Regions from separate parts of the Paenibacillus sp. KN14-4R genome, predicted to be linked through region 3. Evidence: a T-box and tRNA genes for the amino acid it is inferred to sense, from the RefSeq annotation. Region 3 holds a T-box; the other regions hold tRNA genes.
What was found. A T-box is a leader RNA that pairs with one kind of tRNA and senses whether it is charged. The one in region 3 lies ahead of pheS (phenylalanine--tRNA ligase subunit alpha), so its partner is inferred to be a tRNA-Phe.

Region 1: it has a tRNA-Phe gene. The T-box ahead of pheS (phenylalanine--tRNA ligase subunit alpha) is inferred to sense a tRNA for this amino acid. The anticodon was not compared.
Region 2: it has a tRNA-Phe gene. The T-box ahead of pheS (phenylalanine--tRNA ligase subunit alpha) is inferred to sense a tRNA for this amino acid. The anticodon was not compared.

Annotation. Positions count from the first base shown of each region.
Region 1 is NZ_CP197466.1:9,647-19,451, forward strand. It holds rRNA gene ACSBOP_RS00040 (23S ribosomal RNA) at 1-1,999, shown strand, start outside; rRNA gene rrf (5S ribosomal RNA) at 2,101-2,217, shown strand; tRNA gene ACSBOP_RS00050 (tRNA-Asn) at 2,278-2,353, shown strand; tRNA gene ACSBOP_RS00055 (tRNA-Glu) at 2,359-2,433, shown strand; tRNA gene ACSBOP_RS00060 (tRNA-Val) at 2,440-2,515, shown strand; tRNA gene ACSBOP_RS00065 (tRNA-Asp) at 2,536-2,612, shown strand; tRNA gene ACSBOP_RS00070 (tRNA-Phe) at 2,651-2,726, shown strand; tRNA gene ACSBOP_RS00075 (tRNA-Thr) at 2,740-2,815, shown strand; tRNA gene ACSBOP_RS00080 (tRNA-Tyr) at 2,826-2,910, shown strand; tRNA gene ACSBOP_RS00085 (tRNA-His) at 2,976-3,051, shown strand; tRNA gene ACSBOP_RS00090 (tRNA-Lys) at 3,065-3,140, shown strand; tRNA gene ACSBOP_RS00095 (tRNA-Leu) at 3,156-3,238, shown strand; tRNA gene ACSBOP_RS00100 (tRNA-Gly) at 3,243-3,317, shown strand; tRNA gene ACSBOP_RS00105 (tRNA-Arg) at 3,342-3,418, shown strand; tRNA gene ACSBOP_RS00110 (tRNA-Pro) at 3,439-3,515, shown strand; rRNA gene ACSBOP_RS00115 (16S ribosomal RNA) at 3,779-5,324, shown strand; rRNA gene ACSBOP_RS00120 (23S ribosomal RNA) at 5,557-8,487, shown strand; rRNA gene rrf (5S ribosomal RNA) at 8,590-8,706, shown strand; gene ACSBOP_RS00130 (hypothetical protein) at 9,112-9,189, opposite strand.
Region 2 is NZ_CP197466.1:922,144-931,948, forward strand. It holds gene ACSBOP_RS04435 (nucleotidyltransferase-like protein) at 1-268, shown strand, start outside; rRNA gene ACSBOP_RS04440 (16S ribosomal RNA) at 733-2,282, shown strand; rRNA gene ACSBOP_RS04445 (23S ribosomal RNA) at 2,535-5,463, shown strand; tRNA gene ACSBOP_RS04450 (tRNA-Asn) at 5,531-5,606, shown strand; tRNA gene ACSBOP_RS04455 (tRNA-Ser) at 5,610-5,701, shown strand; tRNA gene ACSBOP_RS04460 (tRNA-Glu) at 5,726-5,800, shown strand; tRNA gene ACSBOP_RS04465 (tRNA-Val) at 5,808-5,883, shown strand; tRNA gene ACSBOP_RS04470 (tRNA-Met) at 5,902-5,978, shown strand; tRNA gene ACSBOP_RS04475 (tRNA-Asp) at 6,005-6,081, shown strand; tRNA gene ACSBOP_RS04480 (tRNA-Phe) at 6,131-6,206, shown strand; tRNA gene ACSBOP_RS04485 (tRNA-Thr) at 6,220-6,295, shown strand; tRNA gene ACSBOP_RS04490 (tRNA-Tyr) at 6,311-6,395, shown strand; tRNA gene ACSBOP_RS04495 (tRNA-Trp) at 6,401-6,474, shown strand; tRNA gene ACSBOP_RS04500 (tRNA-His) at 6,498-6,573, shown strand; tRNA gene ACSBOP_RS04505 (tRNA-Gln) at 6,591-6,662, shown strand; tRNA gene ACSBOP_RS04510 (tRNA-Gly) at 6,672-6,746, shown strand; tRNA gene ACSBOP_RS04515 (tRNA-Cys) at 6,761-6,834, shown strand; tRNA gene ACSBOP_RS04520 (tRNA-Leu) at 6,851-6,939, shown strand; tRNA gene ACSBOP_RS04525 (tRNA-Arg) at 6,961-7,037, shown strand; tRNA gene ACSBOP_RS04530 (tRNA-Leu) at 7,052-7,131, shown strand; gene ACSBOP_RS04535 (Lsa family ABC-F type ribosomal protection protein) at 7,491-8,969, opposite strand; gene ACSBOP_RS04540 (YhgE/Pip family protein) at 9,433-9,805, opposite strand, start outside.
Region 3 is NZ_CP197466.1:3,385,257-3,395,061, forward strand. It holds gene zapA (cell division protein ZapA) at 1-1,653, opposite strand, end outside; gene pheT (phenylalanine--tRNA ligase subunit beta) at 1,770-4,217, opposite strand; gene pheS (phenylalanine--tRNA ligase subunit alpha) at 4,238-5,272, opposite strand; T-box leader at 5,334-5,588, opposite strand; gene ACSBOP_RS16575 (stalk domain-containing protein) at 5,731-6,840, shown strand; tRNA gene ACSBOP_RS16580 (tRNA-Gly) at 6,980-7,053, opposite strand; tRNA gene ACSBOP_RS16585 (tRNA-Pro) at 7,083-7,159, opposite strand; gene ACSBOP_RS16590 (aldo/keto reductase) at 7,321-8,241, shown strand; gene ACSBOP_RS16595 (lipid II flippase family protein) at 8,323-9,132, shown strand; gene ACSBOP_RS16600 (TVP38/TMEM64 family protein) at 9,217-9,804, shown strand.

The sequences.
Region 1 (9,805 bases), 1.0 Mb from region 3:
GGGTTACCAAGTTCAGTCAAACTCTGAATGCCACATACTTATATCCAGGAGTCAGACAGTGAGTGCTAAGATCCATTGTCAAGAGGGAAACAGCCCAGATCATCAGCTAAGGTCCCCAAGTGTGTGTTAAGTGGCAAAGGATGTGGAGTTGCAAAGACAACCAGGATGTTGGCTTAGAAGCAGCCATCATTTAAAGAGTGCGTAATAGCTCACTGGTCGAGTGACTCTGCGCCGAAAATGTAACGGGGCTAAACACACCACCGAAGCTATGACATGTAGAAACAAGATTTCTACTTGGGTAGGGGAGCGTTGTGTACAGCAGTGAAGGTTGATCGTGAGGACAGCTGGAGCGTACACAAGTGAGAATGCCGGTATGAGTAACGAAAAGACAAGTGAGAATCTTGTCCGCCGAAAACCTAAGGGTTCCTGAGGAAGGTTCGTCCGCTCAGGGTAAGTCGGGACCTAAGGCGAGGCCGAAAGGCGTAGTCGAATGGACAACAGGTTCAAATTCCTGTACCACCAAAAACCGTTATGAACGATGGAGTGACGCAGTAGGATAGTGACGCGAGCCGATGGATATGCTCGTCCAAGCAGTGAGGCTGATGTGTAGGCAAATCCGCACATCATTAAGGCTGGGCTGTGATGGGGAGGGAAACTTAAAGTACCGAAGGTCATGATTTCACACTGCCAAGAAAAGCTTCTAGTCAGGTCAAGGTGCCCGTACCGTAAACCGACACAGGTGGGTGAGAAGAGAATTCTAAGGCGCGCGGAAGAACTCTCGTTAAGGAACTCGGCAAAATGACCCCGTAACTTCGGGAGAAGGGGTACCCCGGTAGAGTGAATAGCTCGAGGGGGTCGCAGTGAAAAGGCCCAAGCGACTGTTTAGCAAAAACACAGGTCTATGCGAAGCCGTAAGGCGAAGTATATGGGCTGACGCCTGCCCGGTGCTGGAAGGTTAAGGGGAGTGGTTAGGAGCAATCCGAAGCTGTGAACCGAAGCCCCAGTAAACGGCGGCCGTAACTATAACGGTCCTAAGGTAGCGAAATTCCTTGTCAGGTAAATTCTGACCCGCACGAATGGCGTAACGACTTGGGCGCTGTCTCAACGAGAGATCCGGTGAAATTTTAATACCTGTGAAGATGCAGGTTACCCGCGACAAGACGGAAAGACCCCATGGAGCTTTACTGCAGCTTGATATTGAACTTTGGTACGATCTGTACAGGATAGGTGGGAGCCTTAGAAGCCTGAGCGCCAGCTTAGGTGGAGGCAACGTTGGGATACCACCCTGATCGTATCGGAGTTCTAACCTACTACCGTATAACCGGTAGAGGGACCGTGTCAGGTGGGCAGTTTGACTGGGGCGGTCGCCTCCTAAAGAGTAACGGAGGCGTCCCAAGGTTCCCTCAGAATGGTTGGAAATCATTCGAAGAGTGCAAAGGCATAAGGGAGCTTGACTGCGAGACCTACAAGTCGAGCAGGGACGAAAGTCGGGCTTAGTGATCCGGTGGTACCGCATGGAAGGGCCATCGCTCAACGGATAAAAGCTACCCTGGGGATAACAGGCTTATCTCCCCCAAGAGTCCACATCGACGGGGAGGTTTGGCACCTCGATGTCGGCTCATCGCATCCTGGGGCTGAAGTAGGTCCCAAGGGTTGGGCTGTTCGCCCATTAAAGCGGTACGCGAGCTGGGTTCAGAACGTCGTGAGACAGTTCGGTCCCTATCTGTCGTGGGCGTAGGAAATTTGAGAGGAGCTGTCCTTAGTACGAGAGGACCGGGATGGACGTACCGCTGGTGTACCAGTTGTTCCGCCAGGAGCACCGCTGGGTAGCTATGTACGGAGGGGATAAGCGCTGAAAGCATCTAAGCGCGAAGCCCCCCTCAAGATGAGATTTCCCAATTAGTAAGACCCCTTGTAGACGACGAGGTTGATAGGTTGGAGGTGGAAGCGCAGCAATGTGTGGAGCTGACCAACACTAATCGGTCGAGGGCTTATCTAAAACATTACGAAGATCAGACTTCGTAAACCCTATCTTTACTCTTCAATTCGCATCTAGTTTTCAAGGTACAAGCCTTGGTCGCTTTTTTAAATAAAAGCTAGTTTGGTGGCGATGGCGGAAGGGAACCACGCGTACCCATCCCGAACACGACCGTTAAGCCTTCCAGCGCCGATGGTACTTGGACCGAAGGGTCCTGGGAGAGTAGGACGTCGCCGAGCGAACGAAACCACCATTCACATCACGTAGTGGTGGTTTTTATTCTCTATACTAATCAATTTTCCCTGATAGCTCAGTTGGTAGAGCACACGACTGTTAATCGTGTTGTCACAGGTTCGAGCCCTGTTCGGGGAGCCATATAAGGCCCGTTGGTCAAGGGGTTAAGACACCTCCCTTTCACGGAGGTAACAGGGGTTCGAATCCCCTACGGGTCACCATATTTCGGAGGCTTAGCTCAGCTGGGAGAGCATCTGCCTTACAAGCAGAGGGTCAGCGGTTCGATCCCGTTAGCCTCCACCATTTATACAATAAAATATTATGGAGCTGTGGTGTAGAGGCCTAACATGCCTGCCTGTCACGCAGGAGACCGCGAGTTCGAATCTCGTCAGCTCCGCCATTATCTTTATAGTAGATACTTATCTATAAAGTGTATGAGGCTCGGTAGCTCAGTCGGTAGAGCAGAGGACTGAAAATCCTCGTGTCGGCGGTTCGATTCCGTCCCGAGCCACCATTCTTAATAATATGCCGTTGTAGCTCAACTGGTAGAGCAACTGACTTGTAATCAGTAGGTTGGGGGTTCAAGTCCTCTCGACGGCACCATAGTTTTTCCGGAGGCTTAGTGAAGTGGCTAAACACGGCAGACTGTAAATCTGCTCTCTTCGAGTTCGGTGGTTCGAATCCATCAGCCTCCACCATTTTTTAAAATAATTAATACTTGGTATGAACTACGCTTGTAGTGCTCATGCTAAGCATGATTGTGGCGGTCGTGGCGAAGTGGTTAACGCATCGGTTTGTGGATCCGACACTCGGGGGTTCAATTCCCCTCGTCCGCCCCATTTAACTTAATAAGAGCCATTAGCTCAGTTGGTAGAGCACCTGACTTTTAATCAGGGTGTCGAAGGTTCGAGTCCTTCATGGCTCACCATGAATTACACAGTGTGCGCGTATGGCGGAATTGGCAGACGCACTAGACTTAGGATCTAGCGGGCGACCGTGGGGGTTCAAGTCCCTCTACGCGCACCAAAATGCGGAAGTGGCTCAGGGGTAGAGCATCGCCTTGCCAAGGCGAGGGTCGCGGGTTCGAATCCCGTCTTCCGCTCCACTTTTTAAAAGTATTATGTAATATGCGCCCTTAGCTCAGCTGGATAGAGCGTTTGACTACGAATCAAAAGGCCGGGAGTTCGAATCTCTCAGGGCGCGCCATTTTTTCAATAAAATTATATCGGGACGTAGCTCAGCTTGGTAGAGCACCTGGTTTGGGACCAGGGGGTCGCATGTTCAAATCGTGTCGTCCCGACCATTTAAACTTTTAAAAAAGAATATCAAAAACATGTTGACATAAACACTGAAAGCATGATATGATATAAAAGTTGTCGCCGCTAAAACGGAAGACAACAAGAAAAGAATTGTCCTTTGAAAACTGAACAACGAGTGAATGAATATAAAGAGATTGTAAAATCTCAAATGTCGAGATTGTCACTTTCGGGTGAATGATTAAGACAAAGCTAGTAAGTAAATTTTGAGCAATCAGCTCACATCAGACATTTTCCTTCGGAAAAGTCTTTAATGGAGAGTTTGATCCTGGCTCAGGACGAACGCTGGCGGCGTGCCTAATACATGCAAGTCGAGCGGAGTTATTCCTTCGGGAATAGCTTAGCGGCGGACGGGTGAGTAACACGTAGGCAACCTGCCTGTAAGATTGGGATAACTACCGGAAACGGTAGCTAAGACCAAATAAGTGGTCTTCTCGCATGAGAGGGTCAAGAAAAACGGGGTAACCTGTTGCTTACAGATGGGCCTGCGGCGCATTAGCTAGTTGGTGAGGTAATGGCTCACCAAGGCGACGATGCGTAGCCGACCTGAGAGGGTGAACGGCCACACTGGGACTGAGACACGGCCCAGACTCCTACGGGAGGCAGCAGTAGGGAATCTTCCGCAATGGACGAAAGTCTGACGGAGCAACGCCGCGTGAGTGATGAAGGTTTTCGGATCGTAAAGCTCTGTTGCCAGGGAAGAACGCTAAGGAGAGTAACTGCTCTTTAGGTGACGGTACCTGAGAAGAAAGCCCCGGCTAACTACGTGCCAGCAGCCGCGGTAATACGTAGGGGGCAAGCGTTGTCCGGAATTATTGGGCGTAAAGCGCGCGCAGGCGGTCTTTTAAGTCTGGTGTTTAAGGTTGGGGCTTAACCCCGATTCGCACTGGAAACTGGAAGACTTGAGTGTAGGAGAGGAAAGTGGAATTCCACGTGTAGCGGTGAAATGCGTAGAGATGTGGAGGAACACCAGTGGCGAAGGCGACTTTCTGGCCTATAACTGACGCTGAGGCGCGAAAGCGTGGGGAGCAAACAGGATTAGATACCCTGGTAGTCCACGCCGTAAACGATGAATGCTAGGTGTTAGGGGTTTCAATACCCTTGGTGCCGAAGTTAACACATTAAGCATTCCGCCTGGGGAGTACGGTCGCAAGACTGAAACTCAAAGGAATTGACGGGGACCCGCACAAGCAGTGGAGTATGTGGTTTAATTCGAAGCAACGCGAAGAACCTTACCAGGTCTTGACATCTGAATGTAAACTCTAGAGATAGAGTCCTTCTTCGGAACATTCAAGACAGGTGGTGCATGGTTGTCGTCAGCTCGTGTCGTGAGATGTTGGGTTAAGTCCCGCAACGAGCGCAACCCCTGATCTTAGTTGCCAGCACTTTGGGTGGGCACTCTAGGATGACTGCCGGTGACAAACCGGAGGAAGGTGGGGATGACGTCAAATCATCATGCCCCTTATGACCTGGGCTACACACGTACTACAATGGTCGGTACAACGGGAAGCGAAAGAGCGATCTGGAGCGAATCCTAAAAAGCCGATCTCAGTTCGGATTGCAGGCTGCAACTCGCCTGCATGAAGTCGGAATTGCTAGTAATCGCGGATCAGCATGCCGCGGTGAATACGTTCCCGGGTCTTGTACACACCGCCCGTCACACCACGAGAGTTTACAACACCCGAAGTCGGTGGGGTAACCCGCAAGGGAGCCAGCCGCCGAAGGTGGGGTAGATGATTGGGGTGAAGTCGTAACAAGGTAGCCGTATCGGAAGGTGCGGCTGGATCACCTCCTTTCTATGGAGAATCGTTTCCTGCAACGGAAACATTCAAATACAGATCTTCGGATCACATTCATTCACTCGTGTTCAGTTTTGAAAGGCCAATAGCCTTTCGAAAACCTTGTTCCTTGAAAACTAGATAGCGAAACGAAGAAGTAAAGCATAGGAAGATGTTTTCAGTAACTGAAAACATTAATCATCTAAAGCGTTCTTATGTTTCATAAGAACAGCCTAGTTAGTTGATCGCAAGATAAGCTAATAAGGGCGCACGGAGGATGCCTAGGCGCTAGGAGCCGAAGAAGGACGTGGCGAACGACGAAATGCCTCGGGGAGCCGTAAGCAGGCTTTGATCCGGGGATGTCCGAATGGGGGAACCCAGCTGTGGTAATGCACAGTTACCCTGCAGTGAATACATAGCTGCAGAGGAGGTATACCGAGGGAACTGAAACATCTAAGTACCTCGAGGAGAAGAAAACAAAAGTGATTCCGTCAGTAGCGGCGAGCGAACGCGGATTAGCCCAAACCAAGGAGCTTGCTCTTTGGGGTTGTAGGACGTCAACATGGAAATAGCTTGCTAGGCGAAGAGATCTGGAAAGGTCTGCGATAAAAGGTAACAGCCCTGTAGCCAAAAGTGAGCGAAATTCCTAGACGGATCCTGAGTACGGCGGGACACGTGAAACCCCGTCGGAATCTGGCAGGACCATCTGCCAAGGCTAAATACTCCCTAGCGACCGATAGTGAAGCAGTACCGTGAGGGAAAGGTGAAAAGCACCCCGGAAGGGGAGTGAAAAAGAACCTGAAACCGTGCGCTTACAAAAAGTCAGAGTCCGTTAAGGGATGATGGCGTGCCTTTTGTAGAATGAACCGGCGAGTTACGTTTGCATGCGAGGTTAAGGTGATAAGCCGGAGCCGCAGCGAAAGCGAGTCTGAATAGGGCGAATTTTAGTATGTAGACGTAGACCCGAAACCGTGTGATCTACCCCTGTCCAGGGTGAAGGTGCGGTAACACGCACTGGAGGCCCGAACCCACGCATGTTGAAAAATGCGGGGATGAGGTGGGGGTAGCGGAGAAATTCCAATCGAACTCGGAGATAGCTGGTTCTCCCCGAAATAGCTTTAGGGCTAGCCTTGGAAAGAGAGTAGTGGAGGTAAAGCACTGATTGGATGCGGGGCCCCCCAAGGGTTACCAAGTTCAGTCAAACTCTGAATGCCACATACTTATATCCAGGAGTCAGACAGTGAGTGCTAAGATCCATTGTCAAGAGGGAAACAGCCCAGATCATCAGCTAAGGTCCCCAAGTGTGTGTTAAGTGGCAAAGGATGTGGAGTTGCAAAGACAACCAGGATGTTGGCTTAGAAGCAGCCATCATTTAAAGAGTGCGTAATAGCTCACTGGTCGAGTGACTCTGCGCCGAAAATGTAACGGGGCTAAACACACCACCGAAGCTATGACATGTAGAAACAAGATTTCTACTTGGGTAGGGGAGCGTTGTGTACAGCAGTGAAGGTTGATCGTGAGGACAGCTGGAGCGTACACAAGTGAGAATGCCGGTATGAGTAACGAAAAGACAAGTGAGAATCTTGTCCGCCGAAAACCTAAGGGTTCCTGAGGAAGGTTCGTCCGCTCAGGGTAAGTCGGGACCTAAGGCGAGGCCGAAAGGCGTAGTCGAATGGACAACAGGTTCAAATTCCTGTACCACCAAAAACCGTTATGAACGATGGAGTGACGCAGTAGGATAGTGACGCGAGCCGATGGATATGCTCGTCCAAGCAGTGAGGCTGATGTGTAGGCAAATCCGCACATCATTAAGGCTGGGCTGTGATGGGGAGGGAAACTTAAAGTACCGAAGGTCATGATTTCACACTGCCAAGAAAAGCTTCTAGTCAGGTCAAGGTGCCCGTACCGTAAACCGACACAGGTGGGTGAGAAGAGAATTCTAAGGCGCGCGGAAGAACTCTCGTTAAGGAACTCGGCAAAATGACCCCGTAACTTCGGGAGAAGGGGTACCCCGGTAGAGTGAATAGCTCGAGGGGGTCGCAGTGAAAAGGCCCAAGCGACTGTTTAGCAAAAACACAGGTCTATGCGAAGCCGTAAGGCGAAGTATATGGGCTGACGCCTGCCCGGTGCTGGAAGGTTAAGGGGAGTGGTTAGGAGCAATCCGAAGCTGTGAACCGAAGCCCCAGTAAACGGCGGCCGTAACTATAACGGTCCTAAGGTAGCGAAATTCCTTGTCAGGTAAATTCTGACCCGCACGAATGGCGTAACGACTTGGGCGCTGTCTCAACGAGAGATCCGGTGAAATTTTAATACCTGTGAAGATGCAGGTTACCCGCGACAAGACGGAAAGACCCCATGGAGCTTTACTGCAGCTTGATATTGAACTTTGGTACGATCTGTACAGGATAGGTGGGAGCCTTAGAAGCCTGAGCGCCAGCTTAGGTGGAGGCAACGTTGGGATACCACCCTGATCGTATCGGAGTTCTAACCTACTACCGTATAACCGGTAGAGGGACCGTGTCAGGTGGGCAGTTTGACTGGGGCGGTCGCCTCCTAAAGAGTAACGGAGGCGTCCCAAGGTTCCCTCAGAATGGTTGGAAATCATTCGAAGAGTGCAAAGGCATAAGGGAGCTTGACTGCGAGACCTACAAGTCGAGCAGGGACGAAAGTCGGGCTTAGTGATCCGGTGGTACCGCATGGAAGGGCCATCGCTCAACGGATAAAAGCTACCCTGGGGATAACAGGCTTATCTCCCCCAAGAGTCCACATCGACGGGGAGGTTTGGCACCTCGATGTCGGCTCATCGCATCCTGGGGCTGAAGTAGGTCCCAAGGGTTGGGCTGTTCGCCCATTAAAGCGGTACGCGAGCTGGGTTCAGAACGTCGTGAGACAGTTCGGTCCCTATCTGTCGTGGGCGTAGGAAATTTGAGAGGAGCTGTCCTTAGTACGAGAGGACCGGGATGGACGTACCGCTGGTGTACCAGTTGTTCCGCCAGGAGCACCGCTGGGTAGCTATGTACGGAGGGGATAAGCGCTGAAAGCATCTAAGCGCGAAGCCCCCCTCAAGATGAGATTTCCCAATTAGTAAGACCCCTTGTAGACGACGAGGTTGATAGGTTGGAGGTGGAAGCGCAGCAATGTGTGGAGCTGACCAATACTAATCGGTCGAGGGCTTATCTAAAAACTTTACGAAGATCAGACTTCGTAAACCCTATCTTTACTCTTCAATTCGCATCTAGTTTTCAAGGCACAAGCCTTGGTCGCTTTTTTAAATAAAAGCTAGTTTGGTGACGATGGCGGAAGGGAACCACGCGTACCCATCCCGAACACGACCGTTAAGCCTTCCAGCGCCGATGGTACTTGGACCGAAGGGTCCTGGGAGAGTAGGACGTCGCCGAGCAAATGAAAAGAAGCTGTTACTCATTTTGGGTAGCGGCTTCTTTTGTTACATTGAGTTGATTTTGTTCAGGTGGTGTTTAATGTGGGTAATGGGTAACTTTACTGACGATTATTCAAATGATTTCTTAAATTGATACAATCGATTAATTTATTTGTAAGTAATGTTTTGGTTTCTTAAGTATATTGATTAAGCCAAAGATAAGTGATTGTTATTTGATCATGATATTCGAATAAGAATTTAAGTTGTGTTACTTCTTTCTAAGTAAGAAAAAGAACAACCAGCAGTTATGATGTTAGCCCCCGTCAAGTGGACAGCGTTATATAAGCCTCAATTAAACAACCTTAGCCCGGTACAATACCGAACTAAGGTTGTTTATTTTCTTTTGAAACGTTCATTTTTATAGAATTAAATATAGCTGTGAATAGCTTCAATTAGTTCTTCTTCGGTCTTGAACTTTTGGAGTATAAGGCATCTGGACTTCAAATGTACGAAGAAACTTTCCGTAAGAATTTCCTTTACGAGACATGCTCGCTTTCATTTGGAGATGTTCCAGCAGGAGAACGCCTTACGTCTTTAGCCATGCGCATTTTCACCCCTTGTTTAAACGGTATTTAGAACTAATGGGGGATCGTAGCGCAAGCCAATCTTGCACGCTACAACTTCATTATGGTAAAGAACGATTATTGTGGACGAGAAAAGATACTTATTCAAGTGCGGTAAATAAGTGATATTTGTTACCCACTTTTCATTGGGTTTTGAAACTTCAAATTCACGGTTTAAGACATTGTTGGAGATCACATATACCTCTTTACTGCTGTTGGGTCGCTTACGACGTATGCTAGAACGGATACCAAGCACCTTTATCAAGCGTTAAACAAATTTGTGGTTTATCAGAATGCCTAAGGTCTTATACAATCATATCTGTATACGTGGATATCCGTAGATGCCCCTTTATGGTATTCCATAATTTTCTCCATTAGAGTTTCGTTATCGATCTTCCGAGTAGTTTTGTGATCTCTATTCCGGAACCATTTGGAGTTAACCACTGAGTGAAACGCCACTAAGTGGCCTTACAGGGGTATAACGAATCGTGAAGAGA
Region 2 (9,805 bases), 1.9 Mb from region 3:
CGTTCAGCTCGTACTTCTTGCATGTGAATTTTCAGTTGTATCACGTATCTCTAACTGCTGTACATTGTTATTACGTATTTTAGATAGTCGCCCGGAACCATGGAGCTTAGAAGAATTGAAAATTTGCCTTGAGATTGAAGATATTCATTTGGAGCTTCCGATGTTATTGAACAAATTAATACGTAAATCATTAATTAAAGAAGTATTGGTTACGAACACGAGTGATATGAGTGAACTAACAATCATGTATACCATCGAATCAATGTGATTAGTGGGAACGATCTAGGAGCAGTCAGTCGACTGCTCTTTTATTATGGATTAGCCTTTTTTAAACACATCAATTTTCTGAAAATTACAATTCTAAAATAACTTTTGAATAGGTGTTGACTTACCAGCTTTGTCTATGTTAAATTAGATCTCGCCGCTAAAACGGCAGCATTCAAAACCTTATAACAAGTGAGGCCGAAACAGCCGAGTAAGAAATTGGAAATAAATAAACACTTGCAATAAACGGTGCGAATGTGGTATATTAAAGAAGTCGCCGCTAAAACGGCGCAAAGCTGAAAAGCGAGATTGTCCTTTGAAAACTGAACAACGAGTGAATGAATATAAAGAGATTGTAAAATCTCAAACAGTCGACGACAGTAGCGCTTTTAGCAAAGCGGTCGCGACAAAGCTAGTAAGTAAATTTTGAGCAATCAGCTCACCAGACATTTTCCTTTGGAAAAGTCTTTAATGGAGAGTTTGATCCTGGCTCAGGACGAACGCTGGCGGCGTGCCTAATACATGCAAGTCGAGCGGCTCAGCTTTCTTCGGAAAGCTCGGGTAGCGGCGGACGGGTGAGTAACACGTAGGCAACCTGCCTGTAAGATTGGGATAACTACCGGAAACGGTAGCTAAGACCAAATAAGTGGTCTTCTCGCATGAGAGGGTCAAGAAAAACGGGGTGACCTGTTGCTTACAGATGGGCCTGCGGCGCATTAGCTAGTTGGTGAGGTAATGGCTCACCAAGGCGACGATGCGTAGCCGACCTGAGAGGGTGAACGGCCACACTGGGACTGAGACACGGCCCAGACTCCTACGGGAGGCAGCAGTAGGGAATCTTCCGCAATGGACGAAAGTCTGACGGAGCAACGCCGCGTGAGTGATGAAGGTTTTCGGATCGTAAAGCTCTGTTGCCAGGGAAGAACGCTAAGGAGAGTAACTGCTCTTTAGGTGACGGTACCTGAGAAGAAAGCCCCGGCTAACTACGTGCCAGCAGCCGCGGTAATACGTAGGGGGCAAGCGTTGTCCGGAATTATTGGGCGTAAAGCGCGCGCAGGCGGTCTTTTAAGTCTGGTGTTTAAGGTTGGGGCTTAACCCCGATTCGCACTGGAAACTGGAAGACTTGAGTGTAGGAGAGGAAAGTGGAATTCCACGTGTAGCGGTGAAATGCGTAGAGATGTGGAGGAACACCAGTGGCGAAGGCGACTTTCTGGCCTATAACTGACGCTGAGGCGCGAAAGCGTGGGGAGCAAACAGGATTAGATACCCTGGTAGTCCACGCCGTAAACGATGAATGCTAGGTGTTAGGGGTTTCAATACCCTTGGTGCCGAAGTTAACACATTAAGCATTCCGCCTGGGGAGTACGGTCGCAAGACTGAAACTCAAAGGAATTGACGGGGACCCGCACAAGCAGTGGAGTATGTGGTTTAATTCGAAGCAACGCGAAGAACCTTACCAGGTCTTGACATCTGAATGCAAACTCTAGAGATAGAGTCCTTCTTCGGAACATTCAAGACAGGTGGTGCATGGTTGTCGTCAGCTCGTGTCGTGAGATGTTGGGTTAAGTCCCGCAACGAGCGCAACCCCTGATCTTAGTTGCCAGCATGTAATGGTGGGCACTCTAGGATGACTGCCGGTGACAAACCGGAGGAAGGTGGGGATGACGTCAAATCATCATGCCCCTTATGACCTGGGCTACACACGTACTACAATGGTCGGTACAACGGGAAGCGAAAGAGCGATCTGGAGCGAATCCTAAAAAGCCGATCTCAGTTCGGATTGCAGGCTGCAACTCGCCTGCATGAAGTCGGAATTGCTAGTAATCGCGGATCAGCATGCCGCGGTGAATACGTTCCCGGGTCTTGTACACACCGCCCGTCACACCACGAGAGTTTACAACACCCGAAGTCGGTGGGGTAACCCGCAAGGGAGCCAGCCGCCGAAGGTGGGGTAGATGATTGGGGTGAAGTCGTAACAAGGTAGCCGTATCGGAAGGTGCGGCTGGATCACCTCCTTTCTATGGAGAATCGTTTCCTGCAACGGAAACATTCAAATATATAATATTCATTCACTCGTGTTCAGTTTTGAAAGGCCAATAGCCTTTCGAAAACCTTGTTCCTTGAAAACTAGATAGCGAAACGAAGAAGTAAAGCATAGGACGATGTTATCCATGCAAATGGAAAATCATCGAACATCTAAAGCATTCTTATGTTTCATAAGAATTGCCTATTTAGTTGATCCGTAAGAAGACTTTGGTCTAATTACAATAAGATAAGCTAATAAGGGCGCACGGAGGATGCCTAGGCGCTAGGAGCCGAAGAAGGACGTGGCGAACGACGAAATGCCTCGGGGAGCCGTAAGCAGGCTTTGATCCGGGGATGTCCGAATGGGGGAACCCAGCTGTGGTAATGCACAGTTACCCTGCAGTGAATACATAGCTGCAGAGGAGGTATACCGAGGGAACTGAAACATCTAAGTACCTCGAGGAGAAGAAAACAAAAGTGATTCCGTCAGTAGCGGCGAGCGAACGCGGATTAGCCCAAACCAAAGAGCTTGCTCTTTGGGGTTGTAGGACGTCAACATGGAAATAGCTTGCTAGGCGAAGAGATCTGGAAAGGTCTGCGATAAAAGGTAACAGCCCTGTAGCCAAAAGTGAGCGAAATTCCTAGACGGATCCTGAGTACGGCGGGACACGTGAAACCCCGTCGGAATCTGGCAGGACCATCTGCCAAGGCTAAATACTCCCTAGCGACCGATAGTGAAGCAGTACCGTGAGGGAAAGGTGAAAAGCACCCCGGAAGGGGAGTGAAAAAGAACCTGAAACCGTGCGCTTACAAAAAGTCAGAGTCCGTTAAGGGATGATGGCGTGCCTTTTGTAGAATGAACCGGCGAGTTACGTTTGCATGCGAGGTTAAGGTGATAAGCCGGAGCCGCAGCGAAAGCGAGTCTGAATAGGGCGAATTTTAGTATGTAGACGTAGACCCGAAACCGTGTGATCTACCCCTGTCCAGGGTGAAGGTGCGGTAACACGCACTGGAGGCCCGAACCCACGCATGTTGAAAAATGCGGGGATGAGGTGGGGGTAGCGGAGAAATTCCAATCGAACTCGGAGATAGCTGGTTCTCCCCGAAATAGCTTTAGGGCTAGCCTTGGAAAGAGAGTAGTGGAGGTAAAGCACTGATTGGATGCGGGGCCCCCCAAGGGTTACCAAGTTCAGTCAAACTCTGAATGCCACATACTTATATCCAGGAGTCAGACAGTGAGTGCTAAGATCCATTGTCAAGAGGGAAACAGCCCAGATCATCAGCTAAGGTCCCCAAGTGTGTGTTAAGTGGGAAAGGATGTGGAGTTGCAAAGACAACCAGGATGTTGGCTTAGAAGCAGCCATCATTTAAAGAGTGCGTAATAGCTCACTGGTCGAGTGACTCTGCGCCGAAAATGTAACGGGGCTAAACACACCACCGAAGCTATGACAACAGATGAATTTCTGTTTGGGTAGGGGAGCGTTGTGTACAGCAGTGAAGGTTGATCGTGAGGACAGCTGGAGCGTACACAAGTGAGAATGCCGGTATGAGTAACGAAAAGACAAGTGAGAATCTTGTCCGCCGAAAACCTAAGGGTTCCTGAGGAAGGTTCGTCCGCTCAGGGTAAGTCGGGACCTAAGGCGAGGCCGAAAGGCGTAGTCGAATGGACAACAGGTTCAAATTCCTGTACCACCAAAAACCGTTATGAACGATGGAGTGACGCAGTAGGATAGTGACGTGAGCCGATGGATATGCTCGTCCAAGCAGTGAGGCTGATGTGTAGGCAAATCCGCACATCGATAAGGCTGGGCTGTGATGGGGAGGGAAACTTAAAGTACCGAAGGTCATGATTTCACACTGCCAAGAAAAGCTTCTAGTCAGGTCAAGGTGCCCGTACCGTAAACCGACACAGGTGGGTGAGAAGAGAATTCTAAGGCGCGCGGAAGAACTCTCGTTAAGGAACTCGGCAAAATGACCCCGTAACTTCGGGAGAAGGGGTACCCCGGTAGAGTGAATAGCTCGAGGGGGTCGCAGTGAAAAGGCCCAAGCGACTGTTTAGCAAAAACACAGGTCTATGCGAAGCCGTAAGGCGAAGTATATGGGCTGACGCCTGCCCGGTGCTGGAAGGTTAAGGGGAGTGGTTAGGGAGCAATCCCGAAGCTGTGAACCGAAGCCCCAGTAAACGGCGGCCGTAACTATAACGGTCCTAAGGTAGCGAAATTCCTTGTCAGGTAAATTCTGACCCGCACGAATGGCGTAACGACTTGGGCGCTGTCTCAACGAGAGATCCGGTGAAATTTTAATACCTGTGAAGATGCAGGTTACCCGCGACAAGACGGAAAGACCCCATGGAGCTTTACTGCAGCTTGATATTGAACTTTGGTACGATCTGTACAGGATAGGTGGGAGCCTTAGAAGCCTGAGCGCCAGCTTAGGTGGAGGCAACGTTGGGATACCACCCTGATCGTATCGGAGTTCTAACCTACTACCGTATAACCGGTAGAGGGACCGTGTCAGGTGGGCAGTTTGACTGGGGCGGTCGCCTCCTAAAGAGTAACGGAGGCGTCCCAAGGTTCCCTCAGAATGGTTGGAAATCATTCGAAGAGTGCAAAGGCATAAGGGAGCTTGACTGCGAGACCAACAAGTCGAGCAGGGACGAAAGTCGGGCTTAGTGATCCGGTGGTACCGCATGGAAGGGCCATCGCTCAACGGATAAAAGCTACCCTGGGGATAACAGGCTTATCTCCCCCAAGAGTCCACATCGACGGGGAGGTTTGGCACCTCGATGTCGGCTCATCGCATCCTGGGGCTGAAGTAGGTCCCAAGGGTTGGGCTGTTCGCCCATTAAAGCGGTACGCGAGCTGGGTTCAGAACGTCGTGAGACAGTTCGGTCCCTATCTGTCGTGGGCGTAGGAAATTTGAGAGGAGCTGTCCTTAGTACGAGAGGACCGGGATGGACGTACCGCTGGTGTACCAGTTGTTCCGCCAGGAGCACCGCTGGGTAGCTATGTACGGAGGGGATAAGCGCTGAAAGCATCTAAGCGCGAAGCCCCCCTCAAGATGAGATTTCCCAATTAGTAAGACCCCTTGTAGACGACGAGGTTGATAGGTTGGAGGTGGAAGCGCAGCAATGTGTGGAGCTGACCAATACTAATCGGTCGAGGGCTTATCTAAATACCATGATTTACCTTCGTTTTGCTACTAGTTTTCAGGGAATAAACCCTGTATAATAGTTAAGTATTCCCTGATAGCTCAGTTGGTAGAGCACACGACTGTTAATCGTGTTGTCACAGGTTCGAGCCCTGTTCGGGGAGCCATATGGAGAGGTGTCCGAGCTGGCCGAAGGAGCACGATTGGAAATCGTGTAGGCGTCACAAGCGTCTCGAGGGTTCGAATCCCTCTCTCTCCGCCAGATTATTTTCAATCAAGTTAGCAAGGCCCGTTGGTCAAGGGGTTAAGACACCTCCCTTTCACGGAGGTAACAGGGGTTCGAATCCCCTACGGGTCACCAACATTACGGAGGCTTAGCTCAGCTGGGAGAGCATCTGCCTTACAAGCAGAGGGTCAGCGGTTCGATCCCGTTAGCCTCCACCATTTATATTTCAATAATAACGCGGGGTGGAGCAGCTCGGTAGCTCGTCGGGCTCATAACCCGAAGGCCGCAGGTTCAAATCCTGCCCCCGCAACCAAATTCTCTTCATGAGAAACCTAATGTGGAGCTGTGGTGTAGAGGCCTAACATGCCTGCCTGTCACGCAGGAGACCGCGAGTTCGAATCTCGTCAGCTCCGCCATTTATCTTTCAAAATATGCATTAATTATGCATAATGGGCCTAAATGTGAGGCTCGGTAGCTCAGTCGGTAGAGCAGAGGACTGAAAATCCTCGTGTCGGCGGTTCGATTCCGTCCCGAGCCACCATTCTTAATAATATGCCGTTGTAGCTCAACTGGTAGAGCAACTGACTTGTAATCAGTAGGTTGGGGGTTCAAGTCCTCTCGACGGCACCATAGGTATTTTCTTCCGGAGGCTTAGTGAAGTGGCTAAACACGGCAGACTGTAAATCTGCTCTCTTCGAGTTCGGTGGTTCGAATCCATCAGCCTCCACCATTTATAGGGGCATAGTTTAAAGGTAGAACAAAGGTCTCCAAAACCTTTGGTGTGGGTTCAATTCCTGCTGCCCCTGCCAATTATTTTTCCTGAAATTTCGTGGCGGTCGTGGCGAAGTGGTTAACGCATCGGTTTGTGGATCCGACATTCGGGGGTTCAATTCCCCTCGTCCGCCCCATTTTTTCAAGACAATAGTGGGGATTAGCCAAGCGGTAAGGCAACGGACTTTGACTCCGTCATGCATAGGTTCAAATCCTATATCCCCAGTATATATATGCGGAAGTGGCTCAGGGGTAGAGCATCGCCTTGCCAAGGCGAGGGTCGCGGGTTCGAATCCCGTCTTCCGCTCCATTTCCAAAGATAGTGGCGCCATAGCCAAGTGGTAAGGCAGAGCTCTGCAAAAGCTTTACCCCCAGTTCGAGTCTGGGTGGCGCCTCCATAATCTTTATTAACTCGCCGGAGTGGCGGAATCGGCAGACGCACAGGACTTAAAATCCTGCGGTAGGTGACTACCGTACCAGTTCAAGTCTGGTCTTCGGCACCATTTATTAACAACACAGATTTTGCGCCCTTAGCTCAGCTGGATAGAGCGTTTGACTACGAATCAAAAGGCCGGGAGTTCGAATCTCTCAGGGCGCGCCATTATTTTTTGGCAAGCCGGTGTGGCGGAATTGGCAGACGCGCGCGACTCAAAATCGTGAGGGAAACCGTGGGGGTTCGAGTCCCTTCACCGGCATTACAGCAATAAGCCTTGATGATCATTTAATTCATGATCATCAAGGCTTATTTTTTTGTGTTAGATGGTAAGCTAGATGACCTATCCAATTGACTCAATTGAATGTAGAAGTTAATGAATGAGGTCGCTGCTTTTAAGCTTTTTTTAAACTTCGCTGTGAACTTATTAATACTTTTTTGAGTGCAACACCAAACAAAGTGCTTTACCAACATCATCGAAAATTGAAACCATCGTATACATAATAAGAGTGAATACCGTACTGTTAAATAATCCTTTATGGACGACATACGTGCCTAGAATGTAAATGTCACCTAAACATTTATTCCAACCTCCTGAGATAAAATAAGCATAAAATTACATTACAGATTCACAATTTTAGTGGCGATATTTTTACAAAATTCGCTGTCATGCTCAACAAAAATTATTGTCGGGGAATGTTCCAGCAATAATTCTTCGAGTTGGATACGGGAAATGACATCAATAAAGTTTAACGGTTCGTCCCATACATGGAGATGTGCTTTCTCGCATAAGCTCTTTGCGATTAATACCTTTTTCTTCTGTCCGCCGCTGAATGAAGACATATCTTTTTCAAATTGTATGCGCGAAATATCGAGTTTTCTTAAAATCGCTTTGAACAAACTCTCATCAATCTCGTTCTTGCTTGCAAAATCTGTTAAGTTACCTTGCAAATGAGAGGTGTCTTGTGAGACATATGAAATTTTTAGTTGACTACCTTTGCGAAACGTTCCTGTAAAAGGAATCTCCTCGCCAAGAATCAGCTTGAGAATACTTGATTTCCCTGAACCGTTTGGACCTGCAAGTATAATACGTTCTCCTTGTTCAATGGTAAAGGTTACGTCGTTGCATACTGTGTGTTCTACGTAATGAATTGAAACATTCTCTAATTCGACCATCAACTTTTTATTATAGGTAAGTTGAGTAATTTTCAAACTCTCCGCGCTTTCGATATTTTTCAAAAGTTTGGAACTTTCCTCAATTGAGGATTGCTGTCTCTGTTCAATCGATTTCGAGCGTTTCATCATTTTGGCGGCCTTGTGTCCGATATATCCTTTATCGACTTTTGAACCGGAGTTTCGAGTGCCGTTTTTTGTTTTTTCTACTTCGTGAGACCAGTTACTCGTTCTCTTTGAAGCTTCAGACAGCCGTTTAATATCTTTCCGTAGTTTGTCGTTTTCAGCTAACTCATAATTATCCTGTCTTTGTTTATTCTCCCACCAATCCGAGAAATTACCGTTTTGAACCTCAATATGAGTTTTGTTTATAGAAAGAATGTGATCTACACAGTTATCTAGAAATGCTCGATCGTGTGAAACCAAAATAAATCCTTTCTTTTTTTTGAGATAATCGCTAACCAGTTTCCGTGCGTGAATGTCCAAATGGTTAGTTGGCTCGTCGATAAGCAGAAAACTGTTTTCCTTCAAAAACAAGGTTGCTAATAATACTTTTGTTTGCTCCCCGTTTGACATGGTTTCAAACGGCCGATATAACACATCCTCTGACACCTTCAGCAAAGACAGTTCGCGTACGATCTGCCAATACTCGTAGTCAGGATAAATTTCGTCGATAACATCCAGGGTATTAAGTTCCTTGTGTTTAACTTGAAAAGGAAAGTATTCAAAACTGACATTTGCTGAGATGGTTCCACTGTAATCATATTTACCAAGTAGCAGATTCAGAAAGGTTGTTTTTCCTCGACCGTTTCTTCCAGTAAAACCTAATTTCCAATCTGTATCAATTTGAAAGCTAACGTTTTCGAAGATGTTGTCGTAACTACCCTCATAAGCAAAGGTTAGGTCAGACACATTGATTAAAGACATGGCAATTTCCTCCATCCAAAAAATAAAAAGCTACAAGAAAGTTACCTTTCTTGTAGCTCAAATAAACAATGTTAAAAGCTAACCCAAATAATGGGGTAGATAAAATGTTATTTTATTTGAGTGAAAAGAATAAGTAACTTTCTTGCTCTACAAAGAATAAAACAATTTTTTGTTTTACCTTTCGTAATTTAAGCAAGAAATTTTACATTATTCTCCTCAACTCCCGTTTCATATTTGACAGTATTCTAGCATATTTAATTTAACATTTCAACTTTTCAGTAAGAACTTCAGTTGGCACGAGCATTTACGGGGCTTGCGCAAAAAAACTTGATTTAACAAGGCTTTTCGCAGTTATTAGATTCCTCTTCTTGAACTTATCTTCTGCTATCTTCCGAATAGTATGCGCGACTCAAAATCGTGAGGGCAAAATAACCAATCCATTTAACTCAATTGAATGTAGAAGTTAATGTATGAGGTCGCTGCTTTTAAGCCTTTTTTTAAACTTCGCGGTGAACTTATTAATACTTTTCTTGAGTGCAACACCAAGCAAAATCATTAAACTACCATAGATGATAAGAATGATACAATTCTTTGCAACAACATCCCACAATATGCCTGCAGCTGCTTCGCGCATGATGTTAATAGCGTGAGTAAATGGCAAGAAGGGATAGATTGCTTGGAAAAATGGCGGCGTCACTTGAATGGGGAATGTTCCACCTGAACCGGAAATTTGCAATACCAACAAGACGATACAAAGTGCTTTACCTACATCACCGAAAATTGAAACCATCGTATAAATGATAAGTGTGAATACTGTACTGTTAAAAAGTGCAAAT
Region 3 (9,805 bases):
GCGTTGTTCTGTGATCTTATGTACATGTTGGCGCTCTACATCTAATTGGGTCAATGCTTGGTCTAGTAAACGCTGAGCAGTCTGTGCCGAAATTTGCAAAACTTCCTGCTCTTGAATTATGACGTCGCGCTCTTGTTGTAAAGCATCATGTTGATCTTGTAATTGTACGAGCTTAGCTTGATGGCCCTCATACTTATTCTTAAGATCCGCTATATCGCCAAGTAATTCAGCCTGAATAGCTTCATCTTCTTCACGAACATTTATTAGCTCAGATTGATGCTGCTCCCCTGCTTGCATAAGCTCCAAACGATGCTGTTCACGCAGCTTGCGAACGGTGCCTTCCTGCTGGTCACGTTGGTGTCGAATAGCGACTTCGTGGTCTTGTTTAAGCTTCTGTATTTCCTTTTCATGTTGACTATTAAGATCTGCTTCCACCTGGATGTGGTTATCCCACTGCTCCTGCAATACACGAACTTGCTCTTCATCCGCTTTGCGTTTGGCTTGGATTGATTCAAGCATTTGAGCATGATTAGACTGCAATTCTGCTAATTCTGCAGCGTGACGCACCTCTTGATCCAGCAAAGCAACTTCTTGATTGGATTGCTGTTCTTCCAATACGGCTATTCGGCTCGCTTTCTCCTCTTCCAGAGCAGCTTCGTATTGGAACTTCAGGTCTTCTAAGGCAGACTCATAAGTTGTTTTTTGCTCTTGCAAAGCAGTGGAATGTTCGTCACGTAACTGAAGAATAAACGATAGATGATCTTCTTCAAGCATTTTCATCATCGTATCGTTGTCTTCCTTCACCTGAAGCAAGTTAACTTGAAGTTCATCTTTCAAAGCTTGCAATACAGAATGATGCTTATCTTCGACTTCTACAAGCTGCGCCGCTAGCTCAGCTTGCTGCTGTTTCAAGATCGATTGTTTCTCTTGCTCAGCTTGAAGAACAACCGCATGTTCCTCACGCAGCTTCCGTAATGCAGCATCCCTTTTTTCTTGTTCTTGTGCGAATGCACGGCTATGCTCATCTTGAGCTTGTTTGAGCGAATTTTCTGCCGCAGCTTGTCGCTCCTCAACTTTAAGTAAATCTGCTTCATGCTGTTTGCGTTCGGACTGCAACTGTGTTTCAAAATCAGCTAACTTGCTGTTGAACTGCGACTCGAGCTTCCCACGCTCAGACTTCACGGCTGCATCCCTAACTTCATTCATCTTGCTAAGGGAAGCATCACGTTCTTCTGTCAGCTTCAAAATAGTAGTATCTCGCTCTTCTTGCAGCTGTTTAAGCTCCGCTTCAAATCGCACTTGCTGCTTCGCAAATTGATCTTCCTGATTCGCTTTTATTTCGTCATATTCTTGTTGGAGTGTATTCAATTGCGCCTGCAATTGTTCACCTTGCTGCTGACTTAATGTCTTCGCTCTTTGCAGCGGCTCAATCTCCGAAGCTAAACGGAAATTTTGATCCACTACATGAACAGCGGTGAGAACCGCTATGCGCTGTCCATCGAGACGACTGTTATTCGAAGCAATGTGCTGCATCTGATCATTGACTTCTGCAGCAATTCTTTTTACATAACTAGGACTTGTGTTTCCATCTGCTGTAATCTTGTACTGACTTCCATATATGTCAACTGTAATTCGTGTCCGATCTTCGCTCACAGTATCATCCTCCCCCTACATAAGAAAAAAAGGCTAGTCGTATCAACCAACATTTCGATACGCCCAGCCTCATTTCCTGCTGCTGAAGTTCTTTTCTAATAATTACCTATACAAAATTATTTTCGAAGTTCAGCACCAAATGTTTCTTGCAATACTTCGACTACTTTTCCATGGACTGCAGTCACTTCTTCATCTTGCAAAGTACGCTCTGGGTGACGATATACAAGAGCCAATGCAACGCTCTTCTTCCCTTCGCCCAAGCGTTCGCCTGTATAAATATCGAACACACGAATCGATTCAAGCAATTCGCCAGCTGTCTCACGTGCTTGCTGTTCCATTAAACCAACTGGTACTTGCTGATCCACAACTAGTGCCATGTCACGGCCCATTGCTGGGTAACGCGGAAGCATAGAATAAGCAATTGTGAAATCAGCCATTTCGATTAGCGGCTCTACTTCAACCTCAAGAACATACGTATCTTCCAGATCTTTTTGATTCTGAAGGGATGGGTGCAATTGTCCCATACGACCGATTACACGTTTCGTTTGTTCCTTATCTACTACTGAAATTGCAGCAGTACGACCTGGGTGGAACCCTTCTGGCTGTGCAGCTTCGAACTGAACACCTGTAATCCCAAGGTAAGAGATCACACGCTCGAATACACCTTTCAAATCATAGAAATCAACTTTAGCCGGTTTTTGCATCCAGTGATCAGCATGACGTTTACCTGTCATAACAACAGCTAACATTAACTTCTCTTGAGGTAATGAAGTTAGCTCCGACTCATCCGTAACGAATACTTTACCCATTTCGAATAGAGACAAGTCATCATTGTTACGATTACGGTTATAAACGACTGTATCAAGCAAATTCGGTAATAATGACGTACGAAGCGTTGATCGATCTTCACTCATCGGCATTGCAAGCGGAATATGTTTAGCCGCTGGGTACATTCCAGGAAGTTGTACGTTCTGGTCTGGATGTGCAAGTGAGTATGTGATCACTTCATCTACACCGCTTTGTGTCAAAATGTTACGCATCGTGCGACGAATTTGCTGCTCACGTGTAAGTGAACCTGGTGTAGTCACACCCGACATCAATGTAGTTGGGATGTTGTCATAACCATAAAGACGCGCCACTTCCTCGATCAAATCAACATCACGTGTGATGTCGCCACGGCGGCTTGGTACATGCACGAGGATCGACTCGTTACTTGTTTCATCATAGGAGAAATGCAAACGTCCCATAATTTCTGTTACTTGAGCAAGTGTTAATTCCGTTCCCAAGTATCCATTTACTTTACTTAATGGAAGCTCAATGGATACGGGTTTATGCTCCGTTGTGCGTGCCTCAGCGATTCCTTCGGCAGCATTTCCGCCTGCAAGCTGTGCGATTAACGCAGTTGCACGATTCAAGGCCGGAATAACGGCTTCTGGATTCACTTCTTTTTCAAAACGTAGACTTGCTTCCGAACGCAAGCCAAGCTGACGAGATGTGCGGCGAACAGAACTGCCCGAGAATTTAGCGGATTCCAGTAAAATGCGTGTTGTGCCACTGGATACTTCGCTATTTGCGCCACCCATTACACCTGCAAGCGCAATCGGCTTCTCAATATCTGCAATCAGCAGCATATGCGGTTCTAATTCACGTTCTACATCATCAAGTGTCACAAGCTTCTCACCTGGTTGAGCCAAGCGAACATCAATACGATCACCTGCGATCTTATCCGCATCAAATGCGTGTAGAGGTTGACCGTATTCAAGCATGACATAGTTCGTAATATCTACGATTGTATTGATTGGACGGACACCAGCAGCCATCAAGCGATTTTGCAGCCAAAGCGGAGAGGTTGTTACCTGAACACCTTCGATTAGGCGAGCTGTGTAGTGTGAGCATAGCTCATCTGAACCAATCGTTACTGCAACTTTCTCAGCCGTTTTTACATGACTTGAACAAGCTGCACCCTCAGAACGAGGAAGTTTCACTTCACGACCGATAATTGCCGCTATTTCATAAGCTGCTCCAAGCATACTTAGGCAATCTGAACGATTCGGTGTAAGATCAAGTTCAAGCACCTTATCATCAATAGCAAGTACATCTAGAATGGATGCACCGACTTCTGTATACTCAGGTAATACAAGGATGCCTTCTTGTTGCTCTTTAGGAAGCATCTTCTCGTTCAAACCAAGCTCTTTCGCCGAGCAGATCATACCTTGTGACTCCACGCCGCGCAGCTTGGCACGCTTGATTTTGAAATCGCCAGGCAATACAGCACCCACAACCGCTACAGGTACTTTTTGTCCGGCATCCACGTTTTTAGCACCACAGACGATTTGTAGATCTTCTCCTTGGCCAACATCTAGCGTACATACACTAAGTTTATCTGCATCTGGATGCTTCTCTCTCGTTTTGACATAACCAACAACGACACCTGTCACACCTTGATTGCGATTTTCTACAACATCGACTTCAACACCAGAGCGTGTAAGCTTCTCCGCAAGTTCTTCTGCCGTATATCCACTAACGTCCACATACTCCGACAACCATTTATATGATACTTTCATGCTTCTACTCCTCCCCGATCCTATAGATGTACGAACTGCTTCAAGAAACGCAGATCATTCGTATAAAAATGACGGATGTCCTCGATGCCATATTTCAACATCGCAATACGCTCTACACCCATACCAAATGCAAAACCGCTATATTCTTTCGGGTCATAACCCGCCATCTCAAGTACACGTGGGTGAACCATACCGGAACCCAAAATTTCTAACCAACCCGTTTGCTTACATACGCGGCAGCCTTCACCCTTACACATGCAGCATGTCACATCAACTTCAGCACTTGGCTCTGTGAATGGGAAGAAGCTCGGACGCAGGCGAATTTCAGTATGTTCACCGAACATTTCACGTACGAATTGAAGTAGTGTACCTTTCAAGTCGCTCATCCGAATGTTACGGTCAATTACAAGACCTTCAATTTGCGTGAACTGATGGGAGTGCGTTGCATCGTCATCATCACGGCGATATACGCGACCTGGACAAATAATTTTGACAGGAACCTCACCTTGAAGCTTCTCCATTGTGCGAACTTGAACCGGTGATGTGTGTGTACGAAGCAGTACTTCATCTGTAATGTAGAATGAATCCTGCATATCACGAGCAGGGTGATCCTTCGGTAAGTTCAACGCTTCAAAGTTGTAGTAGTCACGCTCAACCTCTGGACCCTCAGCAACTGTATAGCCCATTCCAATGAAGATATCCTCAATTTCTTGAATCACTTTATTCAGTGGATGAACCGCACCTTGTGTGGACGGTCTGCCTTGCAATGTAACGTCAAGCGTCTCCGCTTGTAGTCGACCTTCTGTCTCTAAACGCTCGAAGTACTCGGATTTCTCAGCGATAATCGCTGCAATCGCTTCACGGACTTCATTGGCTACTTGACCAATAATCGGACGCTCCTCCGCACTTAAGCTCCCCATACCACGCAAAATTTCGGTAAGTGGACCCTTTTTCCCTAAATACTTCACCCTTAGATCATTCAATTCTTGAGGGGTTACTACTTCCGATAAAAGTTCTAATGCAGCTACTTTTAACGCCTCTAAACGTTCCTTCATACAATTCCCTCCTCTAAAAATACACCTCTATATCACACAAAAAAGAGCTCACACATCCCTAAATAGGGACGAGCAAGCTCGCGGTACCACCCTGATTAGACGCTTCTCCATAAGCGGATCAACATCTCTCTTCATTCCATCATTCATAACGGATTGTCATCCGGTTCCCTCTAATAAAGCACATTTCCAACATGCTCATTCAAAGGTCTGCTCAGGAGTGAACTTGGGCAGCCTGTTTCCCTGGGTACGCTCTCAATCTGTGGCGTAACCTCCCTGTGGGGATGTACTGCTTACTCTTCTCCGTCAACGCATTTCTTAAATATTTAATTAAATGTTATTATATGCAAAAGGATTGCAGGAATCAAGCCAAGAATCAATCAGAAAAATTAACCAATTTGTAATCCTTCTCAGATGTAAAAGATTCATAATAAGACCATCAACCACAATTTGGAGGGAAAATGATGAAAATACCATTCAAGTTATTATCACTAAGCCTTGCAGGTTGCTGTCTACTCGCTTCTGCATCTACAACAACATGGGCAAGCAGCACACCTCCGGTATCCGAACAAAAAGCCGTCACACCAATTTCGGCAAAAGAGCAACAACTCGTCAAGGTTACGACTAAATCCATCAAAGAAAAAACAGATAAATTTGAAGTCAATCTGAGTGTCCCTGTTATTTCCGGGATGAAAGATAAAAAATATCAGGATCAACTCAACGATATTATTGAACGTACGGCAATGAAAGATTTGGAAAGTTTGAAGAAGCAAGCAGAAACTGATTTTGCCGATTTTGCAAAGGAAGGCTTGAAAGTGCGCCCTTACACCTTGGATTCAACCTATGAGGTTAAATCTGATGGAAATCAAGCCGATCAGAGCATTCTCTCCCTTCGCTTGCTCACAAGTGTGTATACGGGCGGTGCCCATGGTTTGCCGCGAATTGATACATACAATGTTCTAAATGCAGACGAAGCTAAGCGACTCGAACTTAAAAACCTATTAAGCGACAATTACAAGCAAGTGGCAGATCAGCATATCAAAGCGGATATTGCTAAAAATCCTGAGAAATATTTTGCAGGAGATCTAGGATTTAAAGGTATTACGGATACGACATTATTTTTCGTGAACAAAGGCGATGCTGTGATCACATTTAATGTATACGAAATCGCGCCTTATTCGTCAGGCACTCCTGAATTCCGCATTCCAATTGCCAAACAATCCGCAGCAAAAGTTATTACAGTAAGCGGCAAGGAGCTTGCCTTGGACGATGCATCCATCTTCACCAACGAAAAAGGCGTGACGATGATTCCACTTCGCGCTGTTGCTTCCAAGCTCGGATTTGCGATTAATTGGAATGAAGAAAAACAAAGCGTCGATCTTCATAAAGATGCGATCTGGACTTCCATAACCGTCGATAAAGATCAATATTTCATTGCAAAAATGGCTGCATTTCCACTTGGAACAGCACCAACCATTCAAGAGGGTAAAATGTACGTGCCACTCGCTTTCTTCTCTGATGTATTGAAGGTTGATGTTAAAGTGAATGGCAGATCGATTAGCATTATGTAAGAATAATAATTATGGCAAGGTTCCCATTTAAAAAGAGGTTGTTCTTCATTAGCGTAAAGCTAGCAAGTAACAACCTCTTTTCCCATATAAAAATGCATAAAAAAAAGCCCCATCGCTGAGACTTGTCGGTTACAATTATTGGAGCGGGTGATGGGAATCGAACCCACGCTATCAGCTTGGAAGGCTGAAGTTCTACCATTGAACTACACCCGCATATAAAATGCGTCTAACAGATACGAAAGTGGTCGGGACGACACGATTTGAACATGCGACCCCCTGGTCCCAAACCAGGTGCTCTACCAAGCTGAGCTACGTCCCGTAAATAAAATCTGTTATGTATTGTGAAGACAAAAAATATCTTAACATGAATTCATTCGTTACGCAACACTTATAATGCATCCAAATTATTACAACTTGATTTTGACAGGCTTACCTAATTAGCGTTTAATGAACATAGAATAAACCAGAAGGAGTGGTAATATGATCTTTCGTAGACTCGGTAAAACACAATTAAAAATCTCCGTCATCGGAGTAGGCACATGGCAATTTGGCGGCGAATGGGGACAATCTTTTTCTCAAGATGAAGTAGATGCTATTCTCGACCGTGCTGGGGAACTTGGTATTAATCTGATCGATACGGCTGAATGCTATGGCGATCATTTATCGGAGAAGCTGATTGGTGACTATTTATCACGCCGCAAACGTGAGGACTGGGTCGTAGCAACGAAGTTTGGGCACCATTTTACAAACTTATTCGAACGTTCACAAGAGTGGTCCTCCACACAAGTGCTTGAACAACTCGATGCTTCCCTACTTGCCCTGCGTACAGATTACATTGATCTGTATCAATTCCATTCTGGCACAGATGAAATGTTCAATAATGATGAGCTATGGACCATGCTTGATAAACAAAAGCAAGCAGGCAAAATTCGTCATCTCGGCACGTCTATCGGCAGTAACGATAATCTACACCAAACAGCAGCTTCCACAAAAGTTGGTTCTGAAGCGATCCAAGTTGTCTATAACCGTCTGGATCGAGTACCTGAGGAGCGTGTATTCCCTTCCAGTCAGGAACAGGATCTTGGCGTACTAGCTCGCGTTCCACTTGCAAGTGGATTCTTAAGCGGCAAATACAAGCCGGGAACGGTGTTCGACAGCTCCGATGTTCGTAATCGTAAGGATGCCGAACTGGTTAATCGTCAATTACAGCTTGCAAAGGAAGTGCAAGAGCAAGAAGTGCCTGAAGGTATGGATATGGCAACTTGGGCATTGGCATGGTGCTTGAAGCATCCTGCTGTAACCGCGGTAATTCCAGGCTGCAAGAATCCCGCTCAAGTCGAGGCCAATGCAGCTGCAGCCAAATATGTAGCAGACAACCACCCTCAAGCTTGGAAAGAATAGACGAAGCAAACAACACTGCTGTACGTCATAAACTCCTTTGCGCTAGATCACCATTGATGTGACGTAAAAAGGAGAATTCCATTGAGTCAGCAACTATTCCTGATTTCGATATTTACAATGATGGTTCACGCGATTGATACCTCATCTTATGCAATCCGCCTGGCAGGAATTCGAATCGGCAAAATTGCCGTTTCGCTTTCCTTGGCGGGCGTTGTGGTTATATTGTCACGTACTTCTAATTTGTTCCAAGGCATACTAACTGCAGGCATTATTGATGATGCCAAGCATGGAAGAATCGATGATATCGTCCTGCCGCTGCGTACGATTCTTTTCTCCGCTTCAATCGGAACACTACTCGCTCTGCTACTTTTCCCAACACTTGTGTTCATATCAGCTAGATTAATTGCCAAACTCGAACTAACAGGTTCGGTTTTTGAGATGATTCGCCATACTGTCACATTCGGGAATATCAAGCGTATGAAAAAACATATTCGAATACCCGGATTGAACATGCTCCTTCGATTACGAATCGGTGGTTTACCGAAGCGATTGCTGCTGCTCAACTGCATTGTTACTGCCATTTATACCGTTGGTGTTTTGGCTGCCATGTACACAGGACTCCTTATTCCTGAATATCAAACGACAGCAAACATGTCATCTGGACTTGTAAATGGCGTTGCGACAATCATCTTTGCCATGTTCGTCGACCCTCAGCTAGCAGTTGCCACGGATCGTGCACTTACAGGTAAGACAGATATCGAAACTTTAAACAAAATGTTTGGGCTCATTCTTATTTCTCGATTAGCAGGAACTTTACTTGCGCAGCTTTTGCTGACTCCATCTGCCCTCTTATTGAAATGGTTTATTCTTACCTTTTTTGCCACTAATTGAAGCGTCGTCACTTGATCTTTCATGTTATTCTAGTATTCTATAAACGTGGTATGTCGTTTTTAGATGAGGAGGCATCTAGCAATCATGGAGATGGCGCAAGGATTTTTTACAGAACAAAATTTTCAGACTCTCCTAGAGAGCTACCGTTCCTTTGGACCTTTCCCAGCACTATTAGCTGGTTTTCTTAAAGCATTTGTTCCTCCGCTACCCTTATTTGCACTTATTGCCTTTAATGCTGCTGCATTCGGGTTATGGCAAGGGTTCATCTTTTCATGGATCGGAGCGATTGGTGGAGCTTTTGTCGGATTTCTTATCTTCCGAAAGTTAGCTGGACATCGTCTGATTCAAAAAATTGCACAAAAACCTAAAGTTCAGAAAAGCATTCACTGGATTCAGCAAAATGCATTCAGCTATGTGTTCATCTTATGCTGCTTCCCAATTGGACCTTCAGCTACGATTAATTTTGCAGCCGGTATTGCTCGAATGCCTGTACGCTCATTTCTGATCGCGATGACATTCGGAAAAGCCGTAATGGTCTTCATCGTCTCGTATGTAGGTGCAGATATTATGAATTTATTCCATAATCCTTTAAAAATCGCCGTCATTTTTTTGCTCGTAGCTACACTGTGGTTCACTAGTAAAAAATTAAATACTCTCCTTGCTCCAAGGTAAG